Regions from separate parts of the Undibacterium sp. 5I1 genome, predicted to be linked through region 2. Evidence: predicted binding sites of a transcription regulator. Region 2 holds the regulator's gene; the other holds the start of a gene.
What was found. Region 2 encodes FNR, which switches genes on or off when oxygen is low (the NO sensors DNR and NnrR bind a similar motif). Its sites were predicted from a motif close to TTGATNNNNATCAA; they were not measured.

Region 1 (7,740 bases), 1.8 Mb from region 2:
TCAACTCTAAAGCATCTTGACGCAATGGTAGCGGGAGTAAATCGTTTAAATGACGACCAGTCACAGCACCCCAACACAAATGTTCGGATACCAGAGCAGGTTGTATGCGTTGAACCAGGTGGTGTAATTTTTGCAGATGGGCGTCGTTGTAGGCGTTGTAACCAACGGCAGAGCCGAGAGCTAAACCGACACCATGCAGGCTGATGGGATAATCTTGACGTAGTTGCTGCAAAACATGCAAATCGTAACCGCCATCGCCAAAATAATTTTCTGAATGCACCTCTAACCAGTCGATTGCTACTGGCGCATTCAGAAAATCACGGTAATGCTGACTGCGCAAACCAACGCCAACCCCTAAGTTGACGGTCGGTTTGCGCATCGTCTCGAACGCGGAGTTCAAGCTGTATTAAATTTAGCTAAAATCAGGCTGCTTTGTCTACTTTGCCGCCCATTTTTTCACAGGTGCCTGCCGGGACTTTTTTCCATTCACTAGGGTCCATATCTTTTTTGCCTTGGCCAGCGCAAGAATGGGAGCCAGTTTTAGTAGCGCAATCATTTTGACCTGCTTTGGCGACGCCAAAACATTTTTCTGTTTTTGCTGGTTCAGCGGCGGCTGCCATAGCGGAACCAAGCAAACCTGCTAATGCAACTGCGATCATGGCTTTGTTGTTCATGTTGATCTCCAATAAATTAAAAAGGGCTTACATTAAGTTGAATCGATAATTGAATCAATACACATCACTTACAACGAATAGTCGATCAAAGCAGAGATACCTTACACATCTTTTTAAAAAATGTCCTGCTTTTGTGTGAATCTTGTATTCATTATTAATTTTTACGAAACAAATTTCAAATTAGATTCAACCCAGATTTTCCATTGGAACAGCGACAAGTGTGCCTTTGGCGGACTGACTGGCTAGACGCGACGACGACGCAAGCTGCATCTTGCTAGGAGGAGCAACAACGCCAGGCAGTTCGCCAACGGTGCAATTGTCGCTGTAGCGTTTCCACTCGAATCGCGGTGGTGCTATCCCTCTGAAGACCGCACGCCGTCTGCGTTTTTTGCGAAGTGGTAGCGGTCTAATGGAAAATCTGGGTTCAATCTTGATTGGATACTAATTTTTAGCGGCAGTTTGGGTTATTCAGCGGATAGGTTATTCTTCGCCTTGTAGCTAACAAGAAGCTTAATGTTGATCAGGAATTTTATGCAAGAACTTACTTTTAGCCTGGATGGCGAATTCGTTGAATTGAATCAATTATTAAAACTGGTCGGACTATGCGACAGCGGTGGTGCAGGCAAAGTGATTGTCGCCAGTGGTGCCGTTGCCGTTGACGGCAAGCAGGAGTTGCGTAAAACAGCCAAAATCCGGCAAGGACAAAAAGTAGTCTTGGGCGATGTTCGCATCAAGGTGATTGCGGCTTAATTCACCCTAATACGTTTTGCTTATTTGTTGAATAATCAAACGGCTGCTGTGCCGGCGCTGACTGGCTCTTCAGACAATGTTGCAAGTTGATTTTGCTGCATTTGCTCATTACTCATAAAGCGCGCCAGCATATTGTCCATGGTATCAACATGATGTTCAAACCAGTGCGGCAATTCTTCTGCCAGGCGTGCGCCTAAATCGGTTTCTCCTAATTCTATCCGGCGTCGCACTTCGTGCATGACTTGCAGTATGGCGTTGTGCTCTGTGATATGACAGCCGCCTGGTGGAAATTGGGTTTCAGTCATCCATTGATTTTCTTGATCGAAGTGTTCGACTGAATGTGCGATCAAGGCATCTAAACGCTCGATGTAGGTTGCCGGATTGTCTTCTGCCAGCGCAGCGCAGAGCGTGACAAATTCTTGATGTGTTTCATCCATGGGCGCATAGCTCAAACTTAGCCGATCCGACCATCCCCATTGTGTATCAGTCATTATTTTTCCTAGTCGCGCCAGGCTCACTGGCGATTTCATTGCCAATTAATACTGCTCAATATTCTCGACAGGATTATCACTGATTGTAGATTTTTTTGCTGCGGGATTTTTTGGTGGTGTGAGCGTAATTTGTTAGTTCATCAAGGTGCGCTTTAATTTTTGGCTGACACGCTTGAATTACAACAAATCGTTGGTGAAGTGAGGAGGCGTGAGAAAAACTTAAGAAACAGTTCAAATGTAATTCATGAGTATGAATTACCGTAAAAATAAAGTCACCCGACGCACAACCTTGTACGTCGGCAACAAAATAACACTAAGCAGTGGTATTGATATTTCTGCCAAGATTTGGCGGTAAATTCGATACCGTTGGAGCGCTTGGAATCGCTTCGATCAAAGCGGTTGCGCTGTCCTTGCTAATGTCTTGCGCTTTTTTAAGCACAGCAATACTAACCGCTTGGCTAGTACCTACATCGGCCAAAGTTGTGGCAACGCTGGCAATACCTGTAACGTCCATTATATTCTCCCATTAATACGTGTCTTCCTTAACGGCTGGAACTGGGTGCGACTTTATAGCGAGACCGAAAATAACTTTTCCGCCAGCGCAAGTTGTAGCCATTTTAGTATCTGCTCCGGTTGATTCAGATCGAGCCAGACTATGCCGGCACTCAGATCTGCTGGCGCTGGCGTATCTGCCGCAACTGCCACCACTCGCAGATCGCTTGAATACAAATCAGGTTTGCCGAGGCCGGGGCGATGGATTTCTAGTTTTGGAATGGGCTCCCACTTATAACCTTCTACTAAAGTCAGGTCGGCGGCTGCCAGACGGCGGAGCAAGTCAGACAACGAGGGTTCTGGCTTTTGCCGTAACTCTGTGATTAATGAAACACGATAAGGCGAGGCCAGCAGCACTTCATTTGCGCCTGCCATACGTAATCTTGCGCTATCTTTGTGCGGCGGCTCTAAAACAATATCATGATGACTATGTTTGATCACATTCACACTTGTACCTTGAGCAACTAGTTGTGTGATGAGATATTCCAACAACGTGGTTTTTCCACTACCAGACCAGCCGATGACGCCGAGTAATTGAGTTGACATGTAATAATTGATTTTTTGGTAACTTAATAATTTCCTTGTCCGTATGGTACTCCAATAGAGAACAAGACTAGTGATCCAGAATCAACCACTATTCCGCAAACCAGCAGCAATCCCATTGATCGATAAGTGTATGCCCCGCCTTACCCGCTCATCCGGGTCGCCATTGCGATAGCGCTCCAGTAACTCAACCTGCACATGGTTTAGCGGCGATAAATATGGGAAGCGATTGCTGATTGAGCGTTTTAGCAAAGGGTTCGCAGACAATAATTCTGACTGCCCAGAGATCGACGTTAAAGCGGCAATAGTCGCTTCATGTTCGGCTTTTAAACGCGGGAAGATACGATTACGTAAAGCCTCGTCCTTGACCAGTTGCGCATAGCGGCTGGCGATACCGATATCGCTTTTGGATAACACCATCTCCATATTCGATAAGACCGTAGAAAAGAACGACCAGTCTTTAAACATCGCTTGCAGAGTTTGCAACCCATAGTCTGGATGTGCTTGCAAGTAGCTTGTGACGGCTGAGCCAAAACCAAACCAGCCCGGCAACATCAGGCGACATTGTGACCAGCTAAATACCCATGGAATCGCTCGTAAATCCTCTATCGCCGTAGATTTTTTACGCGATGCCGGACGGCTGCCGATATTCAGTCCTGCGATTTCTGAGATCACTGTGGATTCCCAAAAATACTGCTCAAAACCCTCGGTCTCATAGACCATATTCCGGTAAGCGCGGAAAGCGTGATCGGATAACTCTTCCATCACTTTTAAAAATGCGGGTGGTGGCGCGGGCTCTTTATCCGACAGCAGGCTGGCTTCCAGAGTCGCTGCTGCCAACACTTCCAGATTGCGACGGCCAACTTCAGGATTGCCATATTTAGCGGTGATCACTTCGCCTTGTTCAGTCAACCGGATTTGCCCCTGCACTGCGCCAGCTGGTTGCGCCAGAATCGCCTGATAACTTGGGCCACCACCACGGCCGACCGAGCCGCCACGGCCATGGAACAAGCGCAAGCGTACTTGATGTTTAGCGAATATTGTTACCAGATCTAACTCAGCTTTATACAGTTCCCAACCGGATGTCAGGAAGCCGCCGTCTTTGTTGCTGTCGGAGTAGCCCAGCATGACCTCTTGCGCATGATTGCGACTTGCCAGTAAGCGTGCGTAAGCGGGTAAAGCGAGCAATCTATCCATCGACGGTGCGCTGTTTTGTAAATCACCAATGGTTTCAAACAGCGGAATAATATTCACATCCAGACTGCCTTCTAGCGGATGTAGTAAGCCTGCTTCTTTTAGCAATAAAGCCAGTTCCAGCATGTCCGATACGCCATCGGTTTTGGAGATAATACAGTTGGGCACAGCTCCTTTGCCGTAGCGCAATTGCGCCGTTCGGGCGCCACGATAAATCGCCAGCTCAGATTGAGTCTCTTCCGAGTAAGTAATATAAGGCGAGGCAAGTGGGCGCGAGGATTCGATTTCAGCCGCCAACAAATGGATGCGTTGCTCTTCGTCTAATTGCAGGTAGTTGCTGCCGGGTTTGGCGGCTTCTAATAATTCAGCTACGACCCGCTCGTGCACGTCGGAGTTTTGACGCAGATCGACCGGCGCTAAATAGAATCCGAACACACGTACTGCTCGGCGCAGGTGTCGCAAACGACCCCGTGTAATCGCAGCCGAGCCGTTGTCCAGTAGGGATTGATGGACGATATCGAGGTCGGCTGATAATTCTTCCGCCGTGGCATAGGGCGTCGCATCGCCGGATGCATGAATGACCGGGTCTGCGCCCAGCAATTGTTTGTAGGTGCCAGCCAGCCGCGCATAAATGCCGCTGACGGCAAGGCGATAGGGTTCATCTGCTCGATGCGGTGAGTGATCGGGCGAACGTTCCGCCAGATCCAGCAAGTCTGCCGACACATTGACCAGTAAAGTGGCCATCGACAATTGCGAACCCAGCGTATGCAATTCATCCAGATAAAATTTGAGTGCGCGGGTTGCTTGCATTGCCAGAGTCTGTTCCAGCACGCTAGCAGTCACAAAAGGATTACCGTCGCGGTCACCGCCAATCCAGCTTCCCATCTTCATAAAACTAGGCAAATCAATTGGCTTATGGCTGTCCTCTTTGCTGCTCAGCAAATCCTCTAAACCTGCATACAAACTCGGTAGCTCGCGTAAGAAAGTGGCATCGTAAAAACTCAGACCGTTTTCCACTTCATCCAGCACCGATAATTTAGAGGTGCGCAGCATGCGGGTTTGCCATAAAGTCAGCACGGCACGATTGAGCGCCTCATCATTGGCGTCCGATTCTTCCGGCGTCAATTGCATACGATCACGCTCATCCAAGAGGCGAGTGATCACGGTCTGGCAATTCAAAATACTTTTGCGCTGCACCTCGGTCGGATGCGCTGTCAGCACAGGACTGACTTCTGCGGTCTGAAAAAAATCCAGTAACTGTTGGGTACTGTGACCGCTGCTGTACAAGGACTCTATTGTGTGCGCCAGACTGCCTGCGCGTGGTGTTGACCCAGCGATCAAATGCTTACGGGTGCGGCGAATATGATGCTGATCTTCTGCCAAATTTACCAGATGAGAAAAATAACTAAAAGCGCGGATGACTTGCGTCGTCTGATCGTTGGTGAGCGTATCCAGCGTCGATTCCAGTTCTTCCCGCGCAGCCTCATCGGCATCGCGCCGGAAGCGGATCGAGTTTTGCCTTACCGTCTCAATCAAATCAAACACAATGTCGCCATGCTGATTGCGTACGGTGTCGCCGAGTATCCGTCCGAGACGACGAATGTCTTCGCGCAGGCTTTGGTCTTTGTCGTCTTCAGTCATGTCGATTATTTGAGAAGAGTGAGTATTCATCAGGTGAGCATTCATCGGGCAAACTTATCGTTAATCGGAATTACTTAAATAAATATACTCTGGTTAAGTATATTTAAAGTGTCCATATAATCATTGGACAATAAGGCATATTTTTATAAAAAAATTGGGAGTATATAAAATGAGGCTGTTGTAACGATCTTTTGGGCAGGATTTTCCAGCGACCTACTGTCTTTCTCAATACCCCATAAAAACGGTCAATTCGCGTCAAACTCGGCACAAAGAAGCACCAAGCAGGCATCAAATTCAGCGATGCCCCCGCATTTCTGGACGCCTCAGTTCGCTTTATTGATATCGTTTACTAATCGCCTTCAGCAATCCGCGGGTAGAACTGTCGTAGTCTTCTTTTACCGCAGATGGGTCCAAGCTAATCAATTGCTGTGCCAGCGATTTACCGAGCTCTACACCCCATTGATCAAACGCATTAATATCCCAGATCACTGATTGTACAAATACTTTGTGCTCGTACAGTGCAATCAATGCACCTAATGAGCGCGGTGTGAGGGAATCTAGCAACAATGTTGATGTCGGACGATTTCCTTCAAAAACCCTAGGCGCTAATATCTGGTCTGACAAATCTCCAAGTTCAGCGCGAACCTCGTTAATATCTTTACCCCATGCCATAGCTTTTGATTGTGCAAAGCAGTTGGCCAGTAGTGCTTTATTGTGTCCTGGCATGCCAGCATCATCTTCTGCCACCACAATAAAATCAGTCGGGATAATCGTCGCGCCTTGATGCAATAACTGAAAGTAGGCATGCTGACCATTGGTACCCGCCTCACCAAATAAAATTGGTGAGGTGGCGTAATCTACCCGCTGACCTTCTCGCGTGACAGACTTGCCGTTGCTCTCCATTTCTAACTGTTGCAGATAAGCAGGCAGGCGTGTCATGCGCTGATGGTAAGGTGCAATCGATAGCGCCTGTAATCCAAGGAAGTTGATATTCCAGACACCGATCAAGGCCATTAATACCGGCAAGTTTTGCTCAAGCGGTGCTTGCGCGAAATGTAAATCCATCTCGTGCGCACCCGCCAGCATTTCTTCAAAGCGGTCTGCGCCGACATACAACGCAATCGACAAACCAATCGCACTCCACATCGAATAACGACCACCAGCCCAGTTCCAGAACGGGAACACATTTTCTGGCGCAATCCCAAAATCTGCCGCCGCTTTTACATTCGTACTGAGTGCCACAAAATGCTGACGGATTTGTTCTGCCGGACATCCGTGCGCCAGCATCCACTCGCGTGCAGTGCGGGCATTGGTTAAAGTTTCCATTGTGGTAAAGGTTTTGGATGCGACAACGAACAAGGTCGTTTCAGGATTCGCATTTTTCAACGCATCGGCGACGTGGCGACCGTCCACATTGGAGACAAAGTGCAGGGATAAATTATTCTTCGACCACGGTGCTAGGGCGATGCACGCCATCTGCGGTCCCAGATCCGATCCACCGATGCCAATATTGATGACGGTACTAATCGGTTTGCCGGTATAGCCTAGCCAGCGACCTTCGCGTACGGCATCGCTGAAGCTACGCATTTGTGCCAACACCTGATGCACGTCGGCAGCGATATTCTCGCCATTCAGATAAAACGATTCGCCTTTGGGTAGCCGCAACACGGTATGCAGTACGGCACGGTTTTCGGTATTGTTAATCGCTTCGCCGCGTAACATGGCATCACGATGAGACTCGACCTCTTGTTGTCGCGCCAGCGCCAGCAAATTGAGCTTGGCGGTCGTGTCGATTCTCTGTTTGGAGTAGTCCAGCAAGATACCGCAAGCCGATGCAGAAAAATGCGTAAATCGCTGCGGATCGGCGCGGAATAGTTCTTTCAGGCTGGGCAGAT
Region 2 (7,740 bases):
GCTGAAACCTTATTCGGCACTGCGACTGACCGGCAGGGATATTTATATACGTGAGGGTTGCTACAACTGTCACTCGCAAATGATCCGCCCTTTCCGTGCCGAGACCGAGCGTTACGGACATTATTCGGTCGCTGGCGAGTCTGTCTATGACAGGCCTTTTCAATGGGGATCAAAACGTACTGGTCCTGATCTGGCGCGGGTCGGTGGCAGATATAGCGATGAATGGCATCAAACGCATTTAAACAACCCGCGTGACCTGGTACCAGAATCGAATATGCCTGGCTATCCATGGCTTGCTAAGACCAAACTCGACCCCGCTGATATCGCACCCAAAATGCGTGCTTTAAAACGCTTGGGCGATCCCTACACCGACGACGAGATTCTGCACGCACCGGAGGCCTTAGAAGGAAAAACAGAGCAAGACGCACTGATTGCCTATCTTCAAGAATTGGGCATCTTAATTAAGAGCAGGAGATAAAAATGGAATTCGTCACTTTCTTAACTGACATGCGCAGCATTACGACGGTTGCTTGTTTGCTTGTATTTCTCGGCATTGTGTACTGGTCATATAACGGCAAACAACAAACTGCATTTGATGAGGCCGCAAATCTGCCCTTTGCAGATGAGTTTGCGGATGGGCTTCCAGACACACCTCAAGCACAGTCTGCTAATAGTAACGACAGTACTCACTCAGCGGAGTCTCATCATGGCTGATTTTACAAGTGATTTTTGGGGTGCTTATATTGCTCTGTTGACGGTGCTAAGCATTATTGGTTGCGGAGTATTGCTGTGGACGCAGGCAACAGCAAAAGTCAAAATATCGACCGATGCAAATGGGGAACCAGGCCCTGTTGAAACGACAGGTCATCTATGGGATGAGGATTTGGGCGAGTTAAATAATCCTCTTCCCCGCTGGTGGATGTGGTTGTTTGTATTGACGATTATCTTCGGCGGAATTTATCTCTATCTGTATCCCGGCTTAGGAACTTATGCCGGCAAATTGGGTTGGCAATCAAGCGGGCAATACCAAAAAGAATTGAAAATCGCCGATGCTGAATATGGCCCACTATTTGAAAAATATTTACATCAAGATTTGAAAGCAGTAGCAGCAGATCCACAAGCACATCTGATTGGGGAGCGGCTATTTCTGACCTATTGTGCGCAGTGCCATGGATCGGATGCGCATGGCAATAAAGGCTTTCCTAACCTGACGGATAAAGACTGGCTGTATGGTGGCGCTCCAGACGTCATCAAAACGACCATCATGTATGGACGTAACGGCCAAATGCCGCCGATGGGCGCGGTCGTCGGTACGGATGATGAGGTCAGAAACGTGGCTCACTATGTGTTGAGCTTGTCTGGGTCTACTCATGACCCGATTAAAGCCGCGTTTGGCAAATCTAAATTTACCGCTTGCATTGGTTGCCATAGCGCTGGCGGCATCGGTAATCAAGCCTTAGGTGCACCGGCACTGAACGACAAAATCTGGCTATATGGCGGCAGCCTGGACACGATTATGGAGACGATTAATAAAGGTCGTAAAAATACGATGCCACCGTTTAAAGATTTTTTGGGTGAGGCAAAAGTACAAGTGCTTGCGGCTTATGTCTGGAGTTTATCGAATGAAGCAGAGATAAAAGCTGCACAAAAATGAACTCGCTAATCATCATTCAATGGGACCTTGTGCGCTATGTCTGATATACAGCCGCCCGAAATACGAGATCACGCAGATCCTGTAGAACCTCAATACGCGACCATTAAAATGTACGCGTCAAGAGAGGACATTTATCCGCGCGAAGTAACAGGGTTTTTTGCCAACTGGCGCTGGGCTTGCGTCTGGCTTACCCAACTGGTGTTTTATGGTGTGCCTTGGCTGGCATGGAATGATCGTCAGGCGGTGTTGTTTGATTTGGCCGCAAGGAAGTTCTATTTGTTTGGCATCGTGCTATGGCCACAGGATTTTATTTATCTGACCGCTCTGTTAATTATTTGCGCTTACTCATTATTTTTATTTACGACGGTTGCTGGCCGTCTTTGGTGTGGCTTTGCTTGCCCACAAACGGTTTATACCGAAATTTTTATGTGGGTAGAACGGAAGATTGAAGGTAGCCGCAGCGCCCGTATCAAATTAAGTAAGCAAAATTGGACGCTGGCAAAAGTCAGTAAAAAATGTGCCAAGCATGCGATCTGGCTAGGAATCGCTTTGTGGACAGGTATCAGCTTTGTAGGCTACTTCACGCCAATCAAAACATTGATGCAAGAAATATTATTAGTCACACTGGGACCATGGGAATTATTCTGGGTTTTATTTTATGCGCTGGCAACTTATGGTAATGCGGGGTGGATGCGTGAGCAAGTGTGTAAATACATGTGCCCGTATGCACGCTTCCAAAGTGTGATGTTTGACCAGGACACGTTGATCGTGACCTACGATCAGCAGCGCGGGGAACCGCGTAGCACAAAGACAGCTAAAAATCCTGTGCTTGGATCGTGTATCGATTGCTCAATTTGCGTTCAGGTATGCCCGACCGGTATCGATATCCGGGACGGCCTGCAATACGAATGTATAGGCTGTGCCGCCTGCGTAGACGCCTGCGATACGGTGATGGATAAGATCGGAGCACCAAAGGGCTTGATTCGTTTTTCTACCGCAAATGCGATCAAAAATAATCTGTCAGAACAACAGGTTTTGAAGTCAATCTTCCGCTCAAGAGTCTTGATCTATAGCGCTATCTTGGTCGTCATCGTATCGGTATTAGCGATCAATTTACTAACACGTGTCCCCTTAAAACTAGACGTTATCCGTGACCGCGGCTCTATGGGTAGAGAATTAAATGAAGGCGTGATTGAAAATGTTTATAAGCTACAAATTATGAACACGGCGGAAGCAAATCATATTTATCGCATCAAAGTATCGGGGCTGGACTCAATCCGTTTAGACAGCCCCGACCAAATCGAGCTGCCAGGAGCTACTACAAAAGCGATACCAGTCCGGGTGCATGTAGACCACGATCATGGCAAACAAGGTAGTAACAAAATTTGGTTTCAGCTTGAAGCGATCGATAATCCGGCCTTGCAGGTCAAAGAAAAAGCTGTATTTATTATTCCCCACAATTAGGAGCGTGTGATGTCGACCTCACCTATTTCAGCACCCATCTCTATCAACACTAAGCAAGCACCTTGGTTTAAACAAATCTGGCTTTGGTTCCTGTTAGCGCCACCGATTGTTGCAGTGGTTGCCGGCTCGTATATGGTGTCGATCGCCTTCCGAGAACAAGATGCGATGGTGGTGGATGATTATTATAGAGAAGGCCAGGCAATCAATCAGGACCTGCGGCGTGACAAGGTGGCTGCGGCATTAAAGTTAAACGCATCCATACAATACGATGCTGCGAGCGGGATCATTAAAGGAAAACTCAGTAGCGATCAAAAAATATCAACCGGTATCTTAACGATGAAATTGGTTCACCCTACTCAACCATCTAAAGATCTGGCGATCAAAACACCAGTAGATGAATCCGGTAATTTTTCTTTAGCACTACCGTTATTAGATAAAGCAGCCTGGCAAGTCACGCTAGAAGATCAGCCTAAGCAATGGCGTCTTAGTGGAGTCTGGAACTGGCCCTTACAGCAAGCAATCGTCCTAGATCCGCTTTGATTGAATACGCAAGTAAGCCAACAAACTGGTCGGCAGTTTTTACAATAACAAAGGAGACAAACATGCGACGCGCTATAGCAATATTATGGTCATCTTTTTTGGTTGCGGTTGCTGCCGAAGGTTTGTTCTTTTCTATTTTTGATCCGCATGACCTGGTGTTTTCTGGCGTGCCGATTGAGTTATCCAGACCCGCCATCTATACATTAGGATTTTTTAGCTTCTGGATATGTTGTGCATTATCCAGCGCGCTTACCTGCTATTTGCTAGTGGCTAATTCTGATAGCAGTATTAAGAGCCAACCCTCTTTTTAGTACAAGCCTGCGTTGAGTTGAATAGGAAGACTGACATTTTCTGAAGAAAAATAAAATGAAGCAGATAAAAAAATGCTGGCATCAAGCTCGACTCAAACAATACTTAAACAATACGTAGGTAAGGTCTAAGCACAATGATCAGTACCTGCCGCAATTGATTTTAAGGTAAGTAATTGCAGGAGTTCGATATCGCGCTGATCGACTGAAAGCAGCTCTAACTTTTTAAATTTGCTTAGCAGGCGACTGACGCTTTCTATCGTCAAGCCAAGATAGCCGCCGATTTCTTCGCGTGACATGCGAAGTTGAAAACGTGTTGCCGAATATCCTCGCGCAGCATAGCGCGAGGATAGATTCACCAAAAAAGCAGCAAATTTCTGGTCGGCACGCATGCTACCCAACAGCAACATCACGTTTTGCTCTCGATTAATTTCACGACTCATGATGCGGTGAAAATGGCTCAGTAAGGTTGGTACTTCACCAAATAGATGCTCCAGGCTATTAAACGGTATCTCACACACCTCGCTGTCTTCCAGTGCAATTGCCTCACAATGATGAGCGTTACTACCAATCGCGTCCATCCCTAGCAATTCGCCAGCCATTTGAAAGCCGGTTATATGTTGCTGACCGATAGAGTTTGTTTGAGAGGTTTTAAAATGCCCAACCCGGATCGCGTATAAATTGGTGAACGGTTCACCCATGCGATACAAGGCATCATCCCGCTTGATCCGTCTTCTACGGCCAATGATGCTGTCCAACTTATCCATATCCGCTTCGGCCAATCCCATGGGAAGGCATAATTGATGCAGACTACAGGCGGCACAGTGAATCCGAATATCTTGCAATTTAAGTGGTGGGATCGTTGAGGTGCTTGCTGGCGTAGCCAGATGAGGAAGATGTACGTTCATAAGTTGCAACCCTGAGACTGTAATCAATGAATTGAGTTTAGCGCAAATGCATCGCTAAATTTTATTTAAATTATTGCAATATGAAAGCGGTCTCTGAACTCAAATTACCCTAAGAAGGTGGATGTATATCCTTATTTTTCCAACAGCATGGCATTAATCGATTGTCCTTAATCAGAAATAGGCAATCGAGACTATGCCTCGATTGCCTATCAACCCGGAATTTCTTTTAGAACAGCGCTCCATGTGCCTCTGGAGATTATTTAGAAGCGATAACCTAGCCCAACAGCGATCATCAAAGGGTCGACCTTTACTGCGCTGATTTTGGCACCAGAAATAAATACATCGCTACGTATCTGCACCTTTTTGATATCAGCATTAATTGACCATCGTTTGTCTATCTTGTAATCCACGCCTGCCTGTAACGCTAGACCGACGCTGCTGTTTTCCAAAGAACCTGTGCCGTTAAGCAGATTCACGTCAGAAATTCGAGTGTAATTTATACCAGCACCAAGATAAGGACTAAACTGCGCATCAGGTAAAAAATGATATTGAATCAGCAAAGTCGGAGGTAAATGTTTAAAGCTACCGATATTTGTACCATCGAGATAAACATCATGTTTTTGCGGATAAGTCAGTACTAATTCTGCTGCAATATTTGGACTAAAAAAGTAAGAAATATCCAACTCAGGAATCGTTTTGTCAGAAACCTCTAACCGGTCGGCTGGACCAACTCCACCAATAGGATCTGACTTATTTGCGGTCGACAAATGCTCTGCCCTGACTCGTACCAACCAAGGACTTTCTTGTGCACATGCAGTTGCAGAAAACATGCTTAACAGCGCAGCTGTTACTACCGATAACGCTATAGTCTTTTTCATTTTTACTTCCCCATCAATCGTCGTTTGTCTGGCAAGAAGTTTAATACTGCGACGAGTTATCAGCTTTGATGTAGATCAACCCAGGTGAAACCTACAACTCAAATCTTGAAGTCTGCATGAGTGCAAGCTAACGGGAATGCAATATTTATCTGACGATGGATCTCTGATGGCCACAAAGTAATTTTGCGGTTATTTATTAGATGAATGCAAACACAAAGAAACTTGTATTTATCAAGACTGAGGCAGATGATCAAAAGCTGTTTCTGATCACAGACAAGCCTCAAATTTTTCTTGAGGCTGATGACTTTAGAAAATCTGGGGATGTAGAAAAGAAGTGCGTCGGGAGGGGCTCGAACCCCCGACCCATGCCTTAGAAGGGCATTGCTCTATCCAGCTGAGCTACCGACGCGCGGGAGAAGTATGTGAATTGTTATACAATAACACTTACCATAACAACCAAATATTCTGGTACAGAATACTTGGATTCAATTCAATCAAATTCTTAAGTGCTATTGAATTATTTAGTACTTATATTATTCGCGGTACTGGCCAAATAATATAAAAAACCGAAGGCTGAATAGTACATGGTATCGCTTCTATATTCAATAATGCGACCGATACAATTTCAAATATAAAATTAGGCTGGTGTTATACAGTCAACTAGCCTGCGAGCAAATTTATTGGCCATTTCCAAATCAACCGCTTCTACCATAACGCGGACTAACGGCTCCGTACCTGATGCACGAATCAGCACTCGCCCTTTGTTACCTAACTCTGCTTCTACGCGCTGTTTTTCTAAAACGGCAGCTTCATTTTTCTGCCAGTTAAATCCGGCAGGCACTTTAACATTGAGTAAAACTTGTGGGAATAAGATCAAATGTTCAAAACATTGATCCAGGGTCTTGCCATTGCGACGGAGCGCAGATAAAACTTGCAACGCAGAGACAATACCATCGCCCGTAGTGTGCTTATCCAGGCAGAGTAAATGTCCGGAACCTTCACCACCTAGCATCCAGCCACGCTCTTGCATTTGTTCCAGCACGTATCTGTCGCCCACTTTAGCCCGGACAAAACCAACGCCCAAATCCTGCAATGCCAACTCGACCGCCATATTGGTCATCAAAGTACCAACCACACCCTGAACTGGACCAATTGCAAGACGATCCATCACCATCAAATAAAGTAGTTGGTCGCCATTATAAATTTTACCGTTTCTATCCACCATAACGAGGCGATCAGCATCACCATCCAAAGCGATACCGATATCTGCATGATTCGCTCTGACGGCAATAGCTAACGCATCTGGCGCGGTAGCACCGACCTGGTCATTAATATTAAAACCGTTCGGCTGATTACCGATAGAGATAACTTCAGCACCTAATTCATGAAATACATGCGGAGCGATATCGTAAGCTGCACCATGTGCGCAATCGACTACGATCTTCAAACCGCGTAAATCTAATTCGTTGGGATAAGTACTTTTACAAAATTCGATATAGCGACCATTTGCGTCACGCAGACGATGCGCCTTGCCGAGTAAATCTGAACTAACACAGTCCATCCCATTTTCTAGCTCGGCCTCAATTGCGAGCTCGACTTCATCAGGTAATTTATTGCCCTGCGCAGAAAAAAACTTAATCCCGTTGTCATAATAAGGATTATGTGAGGCAGAAATCACGACACCAGCCGACAAGCGTAAGGCTCTGGTCAAATAAGCTACAGCAGGAGTAGGCATCGGCCCTGAGAGCATCACATCAACTCCAGCTGCAGCAAATCCTGCCTCTAAAGAAGCCTCTAGCATATAGCCAGACACCCGAGTATCTTTACCGATCAAGACAGTAGGCTTACCCTCTCCTTTATGTCCACGTTGCGCTAACACTTTGCCGGCAGCATAACCTAAGCGCATTACAAAATCAGGGGTAATTGGTGCGACGCCAACTTTGCCGCGGATACCGTCGGTACCAAAATATTTTCTCGTCATTTTGATT

Region 1: a site for FNR is predicted at 2,088-2,101, ahead of RGU72_RS00660 (hemerythrin domain-containing protein). Genes of this name have one in related genera too.

What each region holds. Positions count from the first base shown of each region.
Region 1 covers NZ_JAVIWI010000001.1:162,950-170,689, forward strand. Annotated here, with positions in the region: gene RGU72_RS00645 (DUF692 domain-containing protein) at 1-400, opposite strand, end outside; gene RGU72_RS00650 (DUF2282 domain-containing protein) at 423-674, opposite strand; gene RGU72_RS00655 (RNA-binding S4 domain-containing protein) at 1,206-1,424, shown strand; gene RGU72_RS00660 (hemerythrin domain-containing protein) at 1,460-1,915, opposite strand; gene RGU72_RS00665 (YjfB family protein) at 2,229-2,429, opposite strand; gene mobB (molybdopterin-guanine dinucleotide biosynthesis protein B) at 2,483-3,013, opposite strand; gene ppc (phosphoenolpyruvate carboxylase) at 3,095-5,845, opposite strand; gene pgi (glucose-6-phosphate isomerase) at 6,179-7,740, opposite strand, start outside.
Region 2 covers NZ_JAVIWI010000001.1:1,941,543-1,949,282, forward strand. Annotated here, with positions in the region: gene ccoO (cytochrome-c oxidase, cbb3-type subunit II) at 1-478, shown strand, start outside; gene RGU72_RS08570 (cbb3-type cytochrome c oxidase subunit 3) at 481-714, shown strand; gene ccoP (cytochrome-c oxidase, cbb3-type subunit III) at 707-1,654, shown strand; gene ccoG (cytochrome c oxidase accessory protein CcoG) at 1,691-3,118, shown strand; gene RGU72_RS08585 (FixH family protein) at 3,128-3,658, shown strand; gene RGU72_RS08590 (hypothetical protein) at 3,721-3,969, shown strand; gene fnr (fumarate/nitrate reduction transcriptional regulator Fnr) at 4,095-4,874, opposite strand; gene RGU72_RS08600 (OmpW/AlkL family protein) at 5,135-5,752, opposite strand; tRNA gene RGU72_RS08605 (tRNA-Arg) at 6,088-6,161, opposite strand; gene glmM (phosphoglucosamine mutase) at 6,390-7,733, opposite strand.